DNA from 2 places in the Lysinibacillus sp. FSL M8-0134 genome. Region 1 is predicted to be linked to the other one. Evidence: predicted binding sites of a transcription regulator. Region 1 holds the regulator's gene; the other holds the start of a gene.
What was found. The regulator Rex, encoded in region 1, represses fermentation and respiration genes when NADH is low (regulators of the CRP and FNR family bind a similar motif). The targets are predictions, from matches to a motif close to TTGTGAAATATTTCACAA.
Positions count from the first base shown of each region.

Region 2: MKY49_RS19705 (cytochrome ubiquinol oxidase subunit I) is a predicted target of Rex. The motif match lies at 7,775-7,792, and genes of this name have one in related genera.

Region 1 is NZ_JBBPAJ010000002.1:72,423-82,549, forward strand. It holds gene MKY49_RS20140 (4'-phosphopantetheinyl transferase family protein) at 1-103, shown strand, start outside; gene MKY49_RS20145 (ABC transporter substrate-binding protein) at 161-1,171, opposite strand; gene MKY49_RS20150 (ABC transporter ATP-binding protein) at 1,182-1,943, opposite strand; gene MKY49_RS20155 (FecCD family ABC transporter permease) at 1,948-2,997, opposite strand; gene groL (chaperonin GroEL) at 3,365-4,996, opposite strand; gene groES (co-chaperone GroES) at 5,125-5,409, opposite strand; gene MKY49_RS20170 (CPBP family intramembrane glutamic endopeptidase) at 5,580-6,344, shown strand; gene tatC (twin-arginine translocase subunit TatC) at 6,435-7,259, opposite strand; gene MKY49_RS20180 (twin-arginine translocase TatA/TatE family subunit) at 7,277-7,462, opposite strand; gene MKY49_RS20185 (redox-sensing transcriptional repressor Rex) at 7,629-8,264, opposite strand; gene MKY49_RS20190 (ABC transporter ATP-binding protein) at 8,516-10,127, shown strand, end outside.
Region 2 is NZ_JBBPAJ010000001.1:3,856,138-3,866,264, forward strand. It holds gene MKY49_RS19670 (hypothetical protein) at 1-1,121, opposite strand, end outside; gene MKY49_RS19675 (DNA cytosine methyltransferase) at 1,108-2,196, opposite strand; gene MKY49_RS19680 (DNA-methyltransferase) at 2,186-2,917, opposite strand; gene MKY49_RS19685 (helix-turn-helix domain-containing protein) at 2,938-3,126, opposite strand; gene rlmD (23S rRNA (uracil(1939)-C(5))-methyltransferase RlmD) at 3,543-4,910, opposite strand; gene cydS (cytochrome bd oxidase small subunit CydS) at 5,020-5,142, opposite strand; gene MKY49_RS19700 (cytochrome d ubiquinol oxidase subunit II) at 5,156-6,181, opposite strand; gene MKY49_RS19705 (cytochrome ubiquinol oxidase subunit I) at 6,178-7,524, opposite strand; gene MKY49_RS19710 (hypothetical protein) at 7,935-8,750, shown strand; gene MKY49_RS19715 (diacylglycerol kinase) at 8,674-9,588, opposite strand; gene MKY49_RS19720 (thioredoxin family protein) at 9,661-10,127, opposite strand, start outside.

The DNA.
Region 1 (10,127 bases):
ATTTTATCTCGATCCACTACACCCTGTATCTATATGCTGGAACAACGTATCCTCCACTATAAAAACCACAAAGTTAAATAGAGAGCAGCTTCTACAGAGATAACAAAAAAGCTATCCCATCATGTCCTTTATTCGACTCTCAGGGATAGCTCTTTCAATATTATTTAAATAAGTCAGGATACATTTCCTTAGCTAAGGCTTCCATTCCATCAATTGTGTTATAGCCATAACCGAACATATAATTATAATCTACAATGTACATTTGTTTATTTTTAATAGCCTTCATGCTTGAAAGTTTAGGATTAGCATAAATTTCTTCACGTACTTTTGTTAAATCAGAGCCATCCCAGTTAGGAAGAATTAATACATCTGGATCTGCTGCTATTAGTGTTTCGACACTTACATCACCTGTTTCATCTTTAAAAATATTCTCTAGCTTAACCATTTTGAATGCATCATTAAAGAATGTTTCATCGTGTGCTGGAAAGACAAAAAGCTCTTTTGGATCATTTGTATGCAAATAAGCAAATGTTTTCTCTTCTTTAATGCTTTCTAATTTTGAAGAAATATTTTGTTGTCTCCCTTTTAGTTCTTTAATAAAGCTATCCGCCTTATCTTGCACATTAAAAATTTCACCAATATTTTTGATATCATTGTAAATAGAATCATATGTACCACCTGTTACCGACGACTCTAAAACAAATGTTTTAATGCCCATTTCATTAAGTGAATCTACTGTACCTACTCCCCATTCAGCATTATCAAATAAGCCTCCGCGGCCAAATACTAAATCAGGGTCTGTTCCTAATGTAACCTCTTTGCCAACATATTCATCGCTTAAAATAGTCAGTTTAGCGTATTCCCCTTCCACAGATTTATCTACTGCACCAAAGTTTGCTCCAACACCAACAATTTTATCGCCCAATCCTAAATGTAATAATAATTCTGCAGCTGGACGTGTATTTGCCATAATTCTTTCAGGTGCTTTATCGAATACTTGATCTTTCTTTTCCCATGTTGATCCACCCTCTGTTTTTGAAAAGTTTTCAACTGTCAGCGGATAATGATCTCTAGCCTGTGTTTCCTCAGCTATATTTTTGGATGTGTTACCGCAAGCTGTTAATGTTAATAGCGCCGCTAGTCCGATTCCTATTAGTAGTTTTTTCTTCATCTTGCTCCTCCTATAGTCCATAAGCAAAACCTAATCCATTCGTCACTGGATTCGTAAACGTTTTACACTTTATATGATATAAAGCTTCTATTGTTTCTGGTGTTAAAACATCCTCTGGTACGCCATGTGCATAAACTTCGCCATCTTTAACTGCATAAAGATAATCACAGTAATGTGCTGCCATCTCTAAATCATGGAGCGCCGCTAATACACCAATGTTTAAACTTTTCACGCAGGATAGTATTTCAATTTGATAGCGAATATCTAAATGGTTTGTCGGTTCATCTAAAATCATAAATTGAGGCTGCTGAGCAATTGTTCTGGCTAAAATAACACGTTGTTTTTCACCTCCAGATAATGAAAGAAAACTACGTCCCTTATATGCTTGTAAATTCGTGCGTGTTAATGCCTCTTCCACAATGTCAAAATCCTTTTGATTATCTGACTCTAGCATTTTTTTATGGGGTGTTCTGCCTAACATCACCATTTGCTGTACCGTTAAATCAAAGTGCATTTCATTGAATTGCCCAACAACACCCAAGTGCTGTGATATCTTTTTTTCGGGACTTTTCAAAACATCTAAATCATCTAAAAAGACCATTCCTTTTTGTGGCACAAGGCTTTTATAAATACTTTTTAATAAAGTTGACTTTCCACATCCATTTGGTCCGATTAAACCCACAAATTGCTGCTTATTCACGTGAATCGATATGTTTTTTACAATTTCCTTTTTGCCAATCTTTACTTCTATTTCTTTTGCTACTAATTCCATTGCTCTACCCTCCGAAGTTGTAACCTTTTTTTACAATCATATAGATAAATAATGGTGACCCAATGACAGAAGTAATGATGCCAATCGGTAATTCAACATTTTGGATTAATGTACGAGACAGAATATCTGCCCAAATCATGAAAAGGCCTCCTAAGAGTAATGTCCCTAACATTAATCGTTTATGATCTGCTCCGAAAATACCTCTCGTAATATGGGGAATAATTAAGCCGACGAAGCCAATCATACCTGCATAAGCGACCATTGTTCCTGTAATTAAAGAAGTTAGAATCATATATAATTTACGATAAACACTTAAATTGATACCTAATGTAATAGCTGATTCATCCCCAAGTAGCATCGTATTAAGCACTCGATGCTGGAACAAAAATAAGGTAGCCCCGAGTACAATCACAATGGTTAAAATCGGTGTTTTGTCCCAACTGGCAGAAGCTAAACTCCCCATCGACCAAAATGTAACTGTTTTAATGCCCTCAGCATTATTCGCAAAAAAGATGATAAGACTCGAAAATGAACTACATAAGGCACCGATGACAACACCTGATAAAACGAGTTTTACAGATGTGGCTTTACCCCCTATGCTAGATAAGATAAGCACAGCCATAGAAGTTATCATCGCCCCAGCAAACGCACCAAAGGCCACACCAAACTGCGCTAACAATGCACTACTACCAAATCCAACCAAAATGGCAAAAGTTGCTCCCAGCGAAGCGCCTGAAGAAATACCAAGTATGTATGGATCAGCCAGAGGATTTTGCACAACTGCCTGCATAACAGTCCCACATATTGCAAGTCCAATCCCAATCAATAAGGCAAAAATTACTCGTGGCATTCTGACTTGTAAAATAATATTCAAGTAGGATTCACTATCCACATTGTCAAGCGAGCCTAGCCTTCCATTGGTTATAGCATGAAGCAAAATATCCATTGATTGCTTAAAAGGAATACTAACCTGTCCTATTGATACAGAATAAACTGCTGAGACTATAATGGAGCCGATTAAAAGTAAAATAATAACATAATAAATAGTACCCATCCCTATTCTGTTAGCTTCCTGTTTATCCAAAATTTCACCTCTACCTATAAAATTAATCATTATTGATAACGATTATCATTATCAATATGTATTGTAAGTGATAATCTATTGAAAAACAACAGGAAAATTATTTTCATAGTTTTCAACATCATTCTTAATCGGTTCAATAGCAACGCTATTATGCTAGTAAAAAACCAGTTCCCAACTGAAGCATTGAGAACTGGTTTTACATCATATTTTGAGATATAATTTCCCACGGAAGAAAAGCAAAAAAATAGAAGCTCCTCAAAAGTTTTCACAACTAATGAGAAGCCTCTACTAATTCACTATGTTTAGCCTTACATACCTAACGAAAGGGGTAAGGTTCTTACATCATTCCAGGCATACCGCCCATACCGCTCATATCTGGCATTGCTGGTGCTGCTTCAGGGATATCAGCAACAACTGCTTCTGTTGTTAAGAATAATGCTGCAACAGATGCTGCGTTTTGTAGCGCTGAGCGAGTTACTTTCGCTGGGTCTACTACGCCTGCCTCTACCATGTTTACCCATTCGCCAGTAGCTGCATTGAAACCAATGCCCACTTCTTCACGTTTTAGGCGATCCACGATGATAGAGCCCTCTAGACCAGCGTTATTAGCAATTTGGCGAACTGGTTCTTCTAAAGCACGTAGAACAATTTTCACACCTGTAGCTACATCGCCTTCTACAGCTTCAGCTGCTTTTTCCACAGCACCATAGACGTTAAGAAGAGCTGTACCACCACCTGATACGATACCTTCTTCAACAGCAGCACGAGTAGAGTTAAGCGCATCTTCAATACGAAGTTTACGTTCTTTTAGCTCTGTTTCAGTTGCAGCACCAACTTTAATGACTGCTACACCACCTGCTAATTTTGCAAGACGTTCTTGTAATTTTTCTTTATCGAATTCTGAAGTTGTTTCAGCAAGTTGTGAACGGATTTGAGTAATACGTGCTTCAATTGCGTCTGCACCGCCTACACCTTCAACAATTGTTGTGTTATCTTTTGTCACAACAACTTTTGCTGCACGACCAAGTGAAGAAATATCAGCTGATTTTAGGTCTAAGCCTAATTCTTCTGTAATCACTTGCCCACCAGTTAAGATAGCGATATCTTCTAGCATTGCTTTACGACGATCACCGAAGCCAGGTGCTTTTACTGCTACAGCATTAAATGTACCACGAAGCTTGTTCACTACAAGTGTTGCAAGAGCTTCACCTTCAACATCTTCAGCAATAATTAACAGTGGACGACCTTGTTGTACCACTTGTTCTAATAATGGTAATACTTCTTGGATGTTTGTGATTTTTTTATCAGTAATTAAAATGTATGGGTTATCAAGAACCGCTTCCATTTTATCTGTGTCTGTTACCATATAGTGTGAAGCATAGCCACGGTCAAATTGCATACCTTCTACTACATCTAATTCTGTTGTGAAGCCTTTAGACTCCTCGATTGTAATAACACCATCGTTACCAACTCGCTCCATTGCTTCAGCAATAAGTTGTCCAACTTCATCATCAGCAGCCGAAATAGCAGCGACTTGTGCAATTTCTTCTTTATTGCTTACAGGACGAGAAATCGCGTGTAATTCTGTAAGTGCAGCAGCAACTGCTTTATCAATACCTTTACGGATACCTACAGGATTTGCACCAGCTGTTACATTTTTCAAGCCTTCACGAATAATTGCTTGTGCTAATACTGTTGCTGTAGTTGTACCATCACCCGCAATTTCGTTTGTTTTAGAAGCAACTTCTGCTACTAATTTTGCTCCCATGTTTTCATATGGGTTTTCTAGCTCGATTTCTTTTGCAATTGTAACACCATCATTTGTAATTAGTGGTGAACCGAATTTTTTTTCTAATACAACATTACGTCCTTTTGGTCCTAATGTTACTTTCACTGCATTCGCTAATTTATCTACACCTTGTAACATTAATGAACGAGCGTCTTCTGAGAATTTAATATCTTTTGCCATGTGAATTTACCCTCCTGAAATGGAATATTCGTTAAGCTTCTTCAATATATTTATATCAATTTCACCTTATTGTCACTTATGTTAAGAAACAATAGGCAATCACCTTACTTAAGGTGCTTTACATGTTCTTATTCAATAATTGCAAGGATATCGCTTTCGCGTAAAATTAGGTATTCATTACCTTCAAATTTAACTTCTGTACCAGAGTACTTAGAGAAAATAATGTGGTCGTCAACTTTAACGTCAAGCTCTACACGTTGTCCGTTCTCTAATACACGACCTGTCCCAACTGCTACTACTTTACCCTCTTGTGGTTTTTCTTTTGCAGAGTCAGGTAGTACAATACCGAATGCAGATTTTTCTTCTACCTCGATTAGTTCAATTACAATACGATCTCCTAGTGGTCTTAACAAGTGAAACAACCTCCTAATAATAAATAATTGTTTAAATTTATTAGCACTCTATCTCAATGAGTGCTAACACAATTATTATGATAATCAATCGCTCTTTTTTTTGCAAGTCAGAACTTCGAAAAATTTTGTTTTCTTTCCATATTCCTCTACAATAGAAAGGAAGCATATAAATGGAAAGGATTTTGATTGTGACTAATTCTCAAAAAATAACGAAACATAAAAAAACAGCGCTGTATGTTTTGCTGATTTATATTCTTATGCAGATTTCAAGCAGATGGCTGCTCTTACCGTTCCATAAGCTCGTTATGAAGATAACTGGTCTAGCTTCTGAAAAAGCGGCCCCCATTACGCAAGGCTGGTATATTGCCCTTAGTTTTGCTGTTGCACTCATTTTGAGCTTAATCCTTACATCTCGTGATAAAGCCTTTTGGAACATTTATCAAGGAAAAAAGGAAACGATACCTCTCACGATTGTTTGGGGGATCATCGGCTTCTTCCTGGTGTTCTTTGGTCAAATGATTGGTGCCGCCATTGAAATGGCTGTTTTTGGTATCGAAGGAGGCTCCCAAAATACCGCAGATATCGTTGCTATAGCAAAAGGAGCTCCTATTGCTATATTAGCAATTGTAGTATTTGGGCCCATATTAGAAGAGTTTGTTTTCCGAAGAGTTATATTCGGTTCGCTTGTCCAAACAACAAATTTCTGGGTGGCCGCAATCGTAAGTGCTATATTCTTTGCGATTATCCATTTCGACTTCTCTCATATCTTGCTTTATACTATTTGTGGTTTAATCTTTGCCTTTTTGTATCACAAAACAAAACGTATTTGGACTTCTATTATTGCACACGTCATGCTCAATGGTTTTGTAACACTTGTACAATTCTATGCAGAACCATTGCAAAAGTTTCTTCAAGAACTAGAAAAAATGCAATAATTTTTTGTAAAGCTATGTAAATTTATTGAAAAAAGGAATTGTAACAAAAAAAAAGCTCGATGCCTTTATTTTGGCATCGAGCTTTATTTATTACTGTTGATTGAATTCTTCTATTTGTCTTCTTTGCTGTTCAAGTGCCTCTTCAATCTGACGCTTTTGCTCAGCTTCCTGCTCTTCTTTTAATCGGATCTCCTCAGATTTAAGGTATTTTTTATAACCAATCCGAGAAATCATAATACTAATTTCATACAAAATAAACAAAGGTACCGAAACCATTAAATGTGACGCCAGCTCAGGCGGTGCAATGATAGCAGCACAGACGAATAAAGCAAAGTATGAATATTTACGGATACGTATTAACAAGTCAGGATTTAAAAGCCCAATTCGAGAAAAGAATAATACAACAATTGGTAACTGGAAAAGGAAACCAAACGGTATTGTGAGCTTAAACAAAAATGTAAAATACTCATGTATACCAATGGTTTGCTGTATGTCTAAATCATTTGATAAATTCATCATGAATTTTATGACATACGGGAATAGCAAAAAGTATGAAAAGGATAACCCTGCGATAAACAATAAAAATGAATACGGTATATAGCTTAAGGTTGCTCTTCGTTCTACCTCCCTTAGTCCAGGGCTAATAAACGACCATAATTGATACATTAACACAGGCGATGAAAGAATAAATGCTATTAAAAATACAATTTGGATATAAATTGCAAGCGGTGTTACTACGTCAAATGCATGGAGCTCTATATTATATTTTGCTCCAGTAGCTTGAAGGTATTTTACAAGCGGCTTTGCGACGAAAAAACCGCCAGCCATAGCTAGAACAAAGAAAACGGCAACAATGAACAGCCGTTTTCTTAATTCTTCTATATGCTCAATAACAGTTAGATCTTTTGGATTCATTCCTCAAACATCCTAACTTACTTATCTAGTTCTTTCTTTTTCTTATCATCATCATCTTCGTCTGCTAAACCTTTAGTAGCATTTTTGAATTCACGTAGTGTTGAACCAAATGCCTTACCAAGCTCTGGTAACTTTTTAGGACCAAAAATTAGTAACGCGACAACTCCGATAATAATGAGGCTCATAGGACCAATACCACCCATTACAGCCACCTCCTCTTTATATCCATCATTTTAACGCATAATTCGCCATTTTGCTAACTAATTATATGTGAAAGTTTTTCGTCACTCTCACAGTTTTTACCGCCTTTTATTTACAATTTCTATTTGACAGAAACGGTGAACTACACTTAAAAAATATGTATAATTTTCACTCTTCCTGATTACGAATTAAATAAATAAGCGCTTGCAATTCTACCGATAAATCAATAGTTAAGAGTTGCATTCTATCAGGTACTGTTAACCGCTCTGGTGTAAAGTTCAAAATGCCCTTTGCATCCATTGCCGCTAAGCGATCTGCCATTTTTTGTGCAGAGCGTGGCGAAACGGTTAAAATGGCAAGCTCTGCGCCATACTCCGCATATTTCTCCTCCAATAAATCTGGATGAAAAACAGGAATATTGCTAATCATTTTGCCATCCTTAGGCGCTTTTGAATCAAAAGCTACGACAATATGGGTATTATGGTTTTTTTGAAAATTATATTTTAATAATGCACTGCCCAAATTCCCCACGCCAATTAACGCTACTTTTGTTGTTTCATGCTGATCAAGCGTCTGGCTAAAAAATTGTAATAGATGCTGCACATCGTAGCCATAGCCTTTCTTCCCTAGAGCACCAAAGTAAGAAAAATCACGGCGAATGGTTGCAGAATCTATTTTCATCGCTTCGCTCAGTTCCTTTGACGATATACGTTCCATACCTTCTTGTGCAAAGTTTTGAATAAATCGATAGTACAGAGGAAGTCTTTTTGTAGTGGCTTGTGGAATTTTTAATTCTTGTTTCAAACTTTTTCCTCCTTACAATGTACCTCAGTCCATTTTACTTTATATAACTAATAATTTTAATACATTCATCCTGAACTATATACTAAATTTTTGCTTACCCTCTAGTATTTCTCTTTAGTTAACGGCGCTTTTACGCAGCTAACTAAAAAGAAATCGTTTCAATCTTACATGACTGCTAGGAATAAGTAAAGCACCGACATTGCACGTAGATCGTTCATCCATTAAACTAAGGTAGAATTGAGGTGTCAAGAATGATTGTTTTACAGGTCAATCAACTAACAAAATCCTTTCTTGCAGATGAAATTTTAAGTGGCGTTAAATTAGAAGTTCAACACCGTGATCGCGTTGCCTTAGTAGGGCGAAACGGTGCAGGTAAATCGACATTATTAAAAATAATCGCTGGTCAAATGTCCTATGATTCAGGCGATATCATTATTCCAAAGGATATTCAGATTGGTTATTTAGAGCAGCATGCTGGATTAAATTCTACACTAACTATTTGGGATGAAATGATGACAATTTTCGAATCACTTTTAGCCCAAGAGCAAACACTACGCTCGCTCGAACAGCGAATGGCTGATCCTGCAGTATACGAAAATCCAACTGTCTATGCGAAAGTTATGTCTGAATACGATCAATTACAACATAATTTTAAGGATGCTGGTGGTTATCAATATGAGTCAGACATTCGCTCAGTACTTCATGGAATGCAGTTCTATCCAGAAGACTATGATAAACCAATTAGCTCACTATCCGGCGGACAGCGCACACGTTTAGCACTTGCTAAGCTCTTGCTTAGTAAACCTGATCTGTTAATTCTCGATGAGCCTACAAACCATTTAGATATCGAAACATTATCATGGTTGGAATCCTACTTAAAGAGCTATGAAGGCGCTATTTTAATTGTTTCCCATGACCGCTATTTCTTAGACCAAGTTGTTTCTATTGTCTATGAAGTATCCCGCCATCGTGTCACTAAATACACAGGTAATTATAGTGCTTATTTAGATGAAAAAGCTAAAAACTACGAACGAGATGTTAAGCTCTATGAACGTCAGCAAGACGAAAAGGCCAAGCTAGAGGATTTTATTCAAAAGAATATTGCTCGTGCCTCCACAACAAAAATGGCACAGAGTCGACGTAAAATGCTTGAACGAACTGAGTGGATGGATTCACCAGACGGTGATGAAAAATCTGCTAGTTTCGGTTTTACTATTGAAAGACAAAGTGGTAATGATGTTTTATCAGTTGATGATTTAACAATCGGCTATAATCTTCCTATTTCTAATGGCATCAACCTCCGAACTTTTCGCGAAGACCGGATAGCGCTTGTAGGTCCTAACGGGGTTGGTAAATCGACATTATTAAAAACAATTGTGAAAGACTTACCACCTATTTCAGGCGATATTCGCTATGGTACAAATGTACAAATTGGTTATTATGATCAAGAGCAAGCCAAGCTCTCAAGCAATAAAAGTGTCTTGAAAGAGCTATGGGATGAATGGCCGCTCATGAATGAAAAAGATGTTCGCACCGTATTGGGGCGTTTCCTTTTTAGTGGAGAAGATGTAGACAAAGTCGTATCCTCTTTATCTGGTGGAGAAAAAGCACGACTTGCTCTCGCTAAATTAATGTTGCAAAAGGCAAATTTTTTAATCTTGGATGAGCCTACAAACCACCTAGACTTAGATAGTAAAGAAGTGCTGGAAAATGCGTTAATCGATTATCCTGGCACGCTTCTATTTGTCTCACATGACCGCTACTTCATTAATCGGATTGCGACAAAAGTTGTTGAATTATCTGGAACTGGGTCATTTGAATATTTAGGTGACTATGATTATTATGTGGAGAAAAAACAGGAAC
Region 2 (10,127 bases), on a different contig from region 1:
TAAGTTCCCACAAAGTTAGCATACGAATAGTCGGGATGGAAAGTCACACGCTCGTACTCGCCACCATTTTTAAGCAAGGTCTCCTTATCTCGATTTAAAGTATAACTTTTACCTGTTCCTGGAGCACCAAAGATAATTCTATTATGGTGGAAATCAGTTTGATATCCTGTTTTATATTTTATTAATTCAGCATTAGAAGAATCGGTAAGATAGTCATCATTGGATTCATGTGCAGCATCTGCCCCACTCTCTACTTCTTCATACTCATCAATTCCTACGATTTTTGTAGTACTTAGAGACAAGAATGTAGAAACACGTTTTTGATAATCAGCAAGGTTTAGATCCGGATCATTTGTAGAAGTAACTGTTCCACGCGAATAGTTCAAATATGGATTAGTTCCATCATTTAGCGAGGTTTTCAGAACTCGTAATGAACCCTTGGCTTCTTTATCACCATTAATGTCTACTGGTTCGGTGGTAGCTAAAAGTTTACGATAGATGCTATCTTGATTAAAAATTACATCTTGACCACTATCATCAAGTTTAAATACGGCTGTTTCTGACAAAGCCGTTAATACGGACTTAAGCAATTTATCTTCTCGTTCACTTGTGGCAACATTCAATCCCAACCAATTAAGCAAAACTTCCTTATATTTCTCCTCTGCCACAGCCATAGCTACATCAATAATATCCATATTCAAAGTAAAATGTATCTCTTTTGGATATCTCACACCACCTGTTCTCTCAGAACTAACAGGCTTAGTATTATCCTGAAAAACAATTTCGCCCAATTTCCAATACAGTTCAAACGCTACAATAAGAGCTTCCATTTGTGATTTTAGTAGTTGATTGTTATTCACCGTTTGACGAAATTGATCATCCGAAACGCCATGAACACTATACACTGGTGAAGAGTATGCAATAAGCTTATTCATGAGTTCATCCGAAATACGAATTGAATCACCATCTTGAACTGAATACTTTACTTCTGCCGGACGTCCTTCACTCTTCCAAATCAAAATAAAAAGGGCAAGTGTGGCTTTAACGTTGGGCAAAGATGACTTAATGCCAAGCTTTAAATCTATATCTTCATAAATTTCCATGTTTTCAGGCCTTTGCATATGCAGTATCCTCCTTATAGACTTCTATATCTTTCATAATAACCTGAGCAATGGCTTTAGCTAATAAAGGCGGAACAGCATTTCCTACCTGTTTCATTTGAGATCCTTTAGTACCAACAAAGTGAAAGGAGTCTGGGAAAGACTGTATGCGAGCCGCTTCACGAACAGTAATTGCACGATTCAAAAAAGGATGTGTAAACTTTCCTGATGATGGTGTATCAAACCGTGTCGTAATGGTAACAGATACTTCATTTTTTCTCATACGGGTCCAAGTACCACTATAAATAGATTTTGTTAAGTGCTCTTCTGGAAGAACCTCCTTGCCACTATTTGGTGGAATCAATGACAACCTTTCTAAAGCTAAAGCAGAATGATTAGTTGCAACGTGATTATATAAAATAGTTGATTCTTTTCTCAAAGTTTCTTGGTAAGAACTTTGTGGCGGGTTTCTATATTCTTGCTTTTCAGATCCCTCGCCAGAATTCAAGTAAGCTAAATCACTTATTGCATCCCATATTGTTACTTTACCTTCTTGTGGTGTTGGGAGTGAAGGAGCAACATCTCCTTGCTTACCAATAATTATCGCACGTCTTCTATTTTGTGGCACTCCATAATCTGACGCATTCAACACTCCCATGTTTAATTCGTAACCCATGTCATTAAAGAGTTTCTCTAGTTCCTTCTTAAAATACCCGCGTTCAGCAGTAAGTAAATTGGGGACATTTTCCATCACAAAGTACTTTGGTCGTACTTTCTCAACAACTCTCACAAAAGATTTAAAAAGGAAATTACGTTCATCATGAATTGTTTTCCTCTGACCCTTCTGCGAAAATCCTTGACATGGTGGCCCTCCGATAATGACGTCTATTTCCCCAAAATACCTTGAAAATGTTTCTTCAAAATCTACAGTTGTTATATCGGCCACTAACATATCGGTATTAGGATGGTTTATTTTATAGGCATCTGCTATTGAGACATCATACTCATTTGCAAATACTACATCAAATCCCATTTGTTCAAATCCCAAAGACATTCCTCCAACACCTGCAAATAAATCGATTACTTTAGGCTTCATTTGGCACCTCCTCGATACGCTTAGATGCAGCATTAAAATAATCTTTATCTAACTCAATTCCAATAAAGTTTCTATTATGTCTTTTCGCAGCTACTCCAGTTGTTCCGCTTCCCATAAATGGGTCCAAGACAGTATCACCCTCAATAGATAAAATTTCCACAAAATGTTCCATTAATTGTTCTGGCTTTTGAGTAGGGTGCTTGCCATATTTTTTCTCCCCATTCGGTGTAATTGAGGTTTCTATAAAATCATGTATTAAACGCCCTTCATTATTAAATGTACCTGTACGTGTTTTATATGTGAAGTATAGCCATGCTTCAGTTGAATTGACAAAATGGAGGTTCATATTTCGTGGCATTGGATTTAACTTATGCCAAATACCTGTAGTCTTATAATAAAATCCACTTTTTTCTGCAAGCCTAATCAACGTTTCAACTTTAATAATTGCCATGAAGACAATCATAGAACCACCTTTTTTTAATACCCTAGCAGACTCCATAAAAAAGTTGTCCATTGACTTTTGCCAATCATCAAAGTCAAGGTCATCCCAACCAGCTGCTCCAAAAAAGTTTTCTCTCATTTTCACAAGATTAGTATCTCTATTTTTCATAAAATTCCCTAAATTATATGGGGGATCGGTTATTATCAAATCAACAGATGCATCGTCTAGTTGCTTCATCGTTTCGATACAATCACCGTTGTATAAACGTATTTCTGCCATAAAGCTCTTCCTTCCAAAACTTATTCTATCGCACTTTTTCCACTCTTGACCCATTCATCAACTTCTGAAAGTTTAAACTTCCACTGCCGACCAATTTTATGAGCAGGGATATCGGTTTTTTTTATCCAATTTCGAATTGTATCTTTTGTAACACCTAAATACTCTGAAATTTCCTCAAGGTTTGACCATTTTTCATTCATCTCATTCATTTCTTTCACCTCGGATATCAAACTGGTGATAATAATTATAGTAATCTATTATAACATAAAAACCTATGAATATAAATTTTTTAATATAAAATCGCAATATTAAATATGGTTTAATGGTAATAGATATGAATTAGCGTTGATACATACTGTTTATATTAAATAATTATTGTTTCAATGCCATCTATCAAATCAAACACATATAGTTAGGACATTTGTTATTTATTACATCTATCCTATCTCCACACCCTACAAAATTATCCATCCTATCTCCTCAACCCTCTACCGATTTCCACAGTCGATATGTTTACTTAATAAATAAAAACAAGGGTTTTCGAGACTCAGAATATCCTCCGCACAACCGGCAGAATGTTTCCCAATCTCGAAAACCCTTTATTTATCAATGCTTTGAATAGACCCTATTTCTCCACCCGTGACATCAAGACAACACACTCAACGTGCGTCGAATGCGGGAACATATCTACTGGCTGAATTTCCTGTGTTTGATAGCCACCATCCTCCAAAATACGAAGGTCGCGTGCTAATGTGGCTGGGTTACAGGATACATAAACTACCCGTTTTGGACGCTGTTCTAAAATTGTTTTTAGAAGTGCTTCATCGCAGCCTTTGCGTGGTGGATCCACAACAAGCACATCCGCTTCTTTGCCTTCTTTATACCATCTCGGAATAACTTCCTCTGCAGGGCCTGCCTCAAAATAAGTATTTGTAAAACCATTGAGTACTGCGTTGCGTTTGGCATCTTCAATTGCTTGTGGGACAATTTCAACTCCCATGACTGCCTTTGCTTTTTGTGCAAGGAATAAAGAAATCGTACCAATTCCACAATACGCATCAATGACGCGTTCATCACCCTGCAAGTCAGCATAATCCAGTGCTTGTTTGTAGAGGACCTCTGTTTGCTCTGGGTTGACTTGATAGAAGGAGCGAGCTGAAATTTCAAAGCGTACGTCGCCAATTGTATCTATAATGACATCCTTGCCCCAAAGGTTGATCGTGTCATCACCAAAAATCACATTGGTTTTCTCACTATTTACATTTTGCATAATTGATGTGACATTCGGAACAAGCTTTTGAATCACTGTAATGGCTGCCTCTTTTTGAAACTTTTTCTTTTTGGTCACGAGGACAACCATGACTTCTCCTGTTGCTCGTGCCTTTCGAATGACAACATGACGTAGCATTCCTTCATGTGTATGTTCGTTGTAAGGACGAATCCCTATCGCGTTTAATTCTTTTTTCAAGCTAGCTAGAATTGCATCTGCTTCTCCTGTTTGAATTAAGCAACGTTCCATATCGACAATGCTATGTGTTTTTGTTTTATAAAATCCTGCAATCGCTTGACCTGACTCATTTTCAGAGAAAGGAATTTGCGCTTTATTACGATAATGCCAAGGCTCTTTCATTCCTTTTACAGGAAGAACTGGTGCATCAATTTTACCAATGCGCTGCATCACATTACGCACCATATTTTCTTTCCATTTTAGCTGTCCTTCATAGGATAAATGCTGTAATTGACAACCGCCACATTGTTTGAAATAGGCACAAGGTGCTTCCACTCGGTCTGGTGATGGCTCGATAATTTCTACCACTTTTGCAAAGCCATAATTTTTTAAGGTTTTCATCACATGGATTTCGGCTGTTTCGTTTGGTAGAGCGCCTTGTATAAATAATGGATATCCCTCAACCTTAGCGACACCATTACCATCATGCGTTAAATCTTCTATATAAACAGTAAGTCGTTCATTTTTTTTCACGGGTGCTGACATTCGTACATCCTCCATTTCAATCTCCTTATTGTAGCATGTGTTGGCGAATGAAAAAAGAACAAGACTTGCCGTCATCATTTCTCTTGTAGCTCACTTAAAAAAAGAGCCGCTACTCGCGACTCTTTCCTTGCTCTTTAGTAATATGATAATCCCTTGGTGCCCACCAAAAAGCACACAAGATACCAAGAATGACGACAATAAAAGGCGCATAAAAAATTAAAAAACTTTGCATAATTGATTTCCTCCTATGCGTGATTGTCTTCTTTTCCTGTCACATAATTTTTATTGAATAAGAATAATTTCATCAATAAATAAAGTGAAGGGAGAAGAAGACACAGCCCTAAAATAAATGCGATGACTAAAGCAATCGCCATTTGTGTGCTTGTGAAGCTATCGTAAATTGTTAAATACGGATACAGTAAATATGGATATTGCGCAATACCATATGCAAAGAAAGCTACTGCAAATTGAGCAATAAGAAGACCAACTGCGAGACCGTATTTTTTACGCATCGCAATGAGTATGACTGTGATGATAAATAAAACAGCTGAAATCGCAAACATCCACCATAAATTAACCATGTGGCTAAAACTTTCTGGATTGATGGATTTCATTTCATACATAATGCCAAGTGCACTAATCATAAGCGGTGCTGCCCACACAAGTGCATATTTTCTCATCAGTTTCGTTGCTTCTTTGTCATTTGCTTTATGGGCATACCAAGTTAAAAATACAGCCGATATATACAATACAGCAGCGATACTTAGCACTACGATACTCCATGCAAATGGACTTGTATATAAAGTCCAATAGTTTAGCACAGGTTGCCCTTCGACTAGATCAACATAGCCTCCACCCGCAATGGCAAAGACCACAGACAAGGAAGCGGGAATTAATAAACCTGCCACACCATATGTCAGTGTATATCCTATATGTCCTCGTGTTCCATAGGATTCAAAGGCATAGTAGGAGCCTCGAATTGCCAATAACACAAGTGAAATACTGACTGGTACAAGTAAAATCGTTCCGTAATAAAAAGCAGTTTGCGGGAAAAATCCTACGATTCCTACAAAGAAGAATACTAAAAAGACATTAGTTACTTCCCAGACTGGCGATAAATAACGTTTAATAATATCTGTTAAAATGTGATTTTTACCAATAAGGAGACTATAGGCGTTAAAGAAGCCAGCACCAAAATCAATTGATGCGACAATCACATAGCCAAATAGAAAAATCCATAATACTGAAATACCTAATATCTCTAACGTCATAGAATGTCACCGCCTTTTTCAGAGTGACGATCTTCAATCTCACGTTCGATTGGATTCTTTTTAAACATTCGTACCAATACAACAATACTTCCTACAGCTAATACAGCATAAACACCTGCAAATAATAGCATCATTAAATCCACATGATCACTCGTAGTAGCTCCTTCTGGTGTACGCATCAAACCATAAAGTATCCATGGTTGTCGTCCCACTTCTGCAAGCCACCATCCCGCTTCAATGGCGATGATGGACAGTGGTCCTCCCGCTACAATAATCCATCTATACCATCGTGAATGAATAAACTGCCATCCCCGTGCCTTCCCTACAACATAAAGTAATGAAACTAGCACCATAAACATACCGATGGAAACCATGATATCGAAGAGATAATGAATATAGAGTGGTGGTAGATCCTCTTCCGCAAATTGATCTAAGCCGATTACCTCTGCATTAGGATTAAAATGTGCAAGAATGCTTAAAGCATACGGAATTTTGATTGCATATTTTACTTCTTCTCCCTCTAATACACCAAATAGTACAAGAGAAGCTTTCCCTTCTGTTTCAAAATGCCATTCTGCTGCGGCTAGTTTTTCCGGTTGATATTCGGCTAAGTATTTTCCTGAAAAATCTCCAATGACAGCTGCTGCTATAGAGAAGATCAAGCCAATTTTCATTAATAAAAGTAATGATTTTTTATGGTATATATGCTTAGAACCTTTTAGCATTCTAAATCCTGCAATAGCTGCTAGCACAAATGCCGATGTCATATACGCTGTGACAAGCACATGTGCCACCTTTGTCGGCATGGCCGGGTTAAACATTGCAAGAAAAGGTTGAATATTAACAAGCTCACCGTCTACAATATCGAATCCTCTCGGCGCATTCATAAAAGCATTAACGATTGTAATGAATACAGCTGACATCGATGCTCCCACTGCAACAGGGATTAACAACAGCATATGCTTTTTCTGACTATCAAAGCGGTCCCATGTATATAAATATATGCCCAAGAAGATTGCCTCAAAGAAAAATGCAAACGTTTCCATAAATAGTGGTAATGCAATGGTTTGACCAGCTAACTGCATAAAGTTAGGCCACAATAAAGAAAGTTGTAAGCCAATGGCAGTCCCCGTTACCACACCAACTGCCACAGTAATAACAAAACCACGCGCCCAACGTCTTGCCATTAAGATATAATGCTCATCATTCTTTTTATACCCAGTCCATTGTGCAATCATAATCATTAACGGGACACCCACACCAATCGTTGCATAAATAATATGGAACGATAATGTTAACTCCGTTAAGGCTCGACTCCAAAAGACTGCTGATTCATTAATCATCTCATTGCCCCCCTAACTTCCAAATATTCTTCCAAGAATGGAAAGTAGCATAATAATTGCAACACCAAAGCTTAGCCATATAAGCTTCTTTTCTTGTGACTTATACAAAGGCAACACTTCCTTTCCCTTATCCATACCCCCATTTTCCACTATTACAACGAAAAAAACCTTAATAACGGCCTGAAATTTCAGCCTATTATTAAGGTTTCAAATTTTGTTCAAGTAATATACGCACATTCGCCAAACATTTTTCTAAATTCATTCACAATTCCAGTTCTAAATGATAAAACCGGGATTTCATTGGATTTTATTCTAGTCAGGGAAAATGGATAGAATTGATTTTCAGGAATTTTCTTGCTTCGTAAGTTTCTTTTGATTGTATATTGAAGTTAATTGGGGTGAGCTTTCTTTTGGAGCGGGTCCTATACTTTTATGAGCGCTTTTGGTTTCCTTTTGATCGGCTTCTCTTCACTTTGGAGCACTTTCGACTTACTTTTGAGCGGGTGCCACACTTTTATGAGCGCTTCTGGCTTCCGTTCGAGCGGGTGCCACACCTTTTTGAGCGCTTCCGACTTACTTTTGAGCGGGTCCTACACTTTTATGAGCGCTTCCGGCTTCCGTTCGAGCGGGTCCTATACTTTTATGAGCGCTTTTGCCTTCCTTTTGAGCGGCTTCTCTTCACTTTGGAGCACTTTCGACTCCCTTATGAGCGGGTGCCGCACTTTTATGAGCGCTTCCGGCTTCCTTTTGAGCGGGTGCCACACTTTTATGAGCGCTTCCGCCTTCCTTTCGAGCGGGTGCCACACTTTTATGAGCGCTTCTGGCTTCCGTTCGAGCGGGTGCCACACCTTTTTGAGCGCTTCCGGCTTCCTTTTGAGCGGGTGCCACACTTTTATGAGCGCTTCCGACTTACTTTTGAGCGGGTCCTACACTTTTATGAGCGCTTCCAGCTCCAGTTCGAGCGGGTCCTACACTTTTATGAGCGCTTTTGCCTTCCTTTCGAGCGGGTGCCACACCTTTTTGAGCGCTTCCGGCTTCCGTTCGAGCGGGTGCCACACTTTTATGAGCGCTTCCGGCTTCCTTTTGAGCGGGTGGCCACACATTATGAAAAAAGCTCATCCACACTATACTGGATGAGCTTTATAATATTTAAATTCGGTCTTCTTCTCGAATATCAGCAAGAGGAACAAAGATTTCAATATGACGCTTCAGGTTTTCAAATGTAGCAGGTGCGTCACCGCCATATTCGCCATCTAGGTTGAGATGTACCTCATTTTCAGTTGTCACTTTGACGACACTAGCTTTTTTGTAAATGACGCGATCATCATTCAGGTGCTCGCCTCTTAAGGCCATCGCAGCTAGTTGAATAAACTCTGGGAGGCTTACTTTTTTTAGTACTAGCAATGTAAAGTATCCATCATTAATGCTTGCATCAGGTGCTAGTTTTTCAAAGCCTCCAACTGAATTCGTTAATCCACATAGGAACATCATGGCATCACCGTCAAACACTTCGCCATCATATTCGATGCGCATGTGCGAGGCCTTAATTGAAGGGATCATTTCTACTGCCTTTAAATAATAAGCTAACTGACCAAGCATCGTTTTCATTTTACTTGGTACTTCATATGTTAGCTCCGTAATGCGTCCTCCAGCAGCAATATTGATAAAATAGCGTTCACCATTTAATAGACCCACATCAACAGGTAATGTGTCGCCTTGAATAATAATGTCTACTGCCTCATCAATATTTCGAGGAATATGCACGGCACGGGCAAAATCATTTGTAGTGCCCATCGGAATTAGACCAACTTTCGGACGGTTTTCAAATGGACTTACACCTGAAACAACTTCATTTAATGTGCCATCTCCACCAACTGCGATGATGATATCAAAACCGCGTTCTACCGCATTTTTTGCTGCAAGCGTTGCATCACCCTCACATGTTGTTGCGTGACAGGATGTTTCATAGCCTGCTACCTCTAGTTTTTCCAACACCTCTGGTAGATGTTTCTTAAACACTTCGCGTCCAGATGTAGGATTATAAATGATTCTTGCTCGTTTCATAACATACCTTCCTGCTTCATAAGATTCTATTTCATTCAACGAATTATACGTCGAAATGTTGCCATGCTTTTGTTATTTTTGTAAAGCGTTTGTTACCTGCTTTTTAAAATCCTCATAGACATACGTCCAGTATGTTTGATTCGAAATGTTTTCCTCTCGAATTTCTGCATATAAGGCTTTTTGAGCTTCTTCAAATGCTGGATCTTCCTTATCAGGTAAGCTCGCACGTTTTGTTACTACTAGTTCTTGTAATTCAGGTGCACGTGGTCCCCATTTACCAATAACCTCACCTGCATCATCTAATAGCAAGTAAATTGGGATCGCACGACCACCATTTGTTAGATAACGGTCAATAAGTTCTGTATCTGCATCACGGAAAACAGTACGCATCTCTAATCCTGCTGCTTCAGCAACACGACGAATAATTGGATTGTTTAACATTGCATCTCCGCACCAGTCTTCTGTGATTGTTAAAATTTTTGGTTGTTTGTTCTTTAACAATTCGATAAAACCATCATTTGTTGGCACTTCAAAGCCAT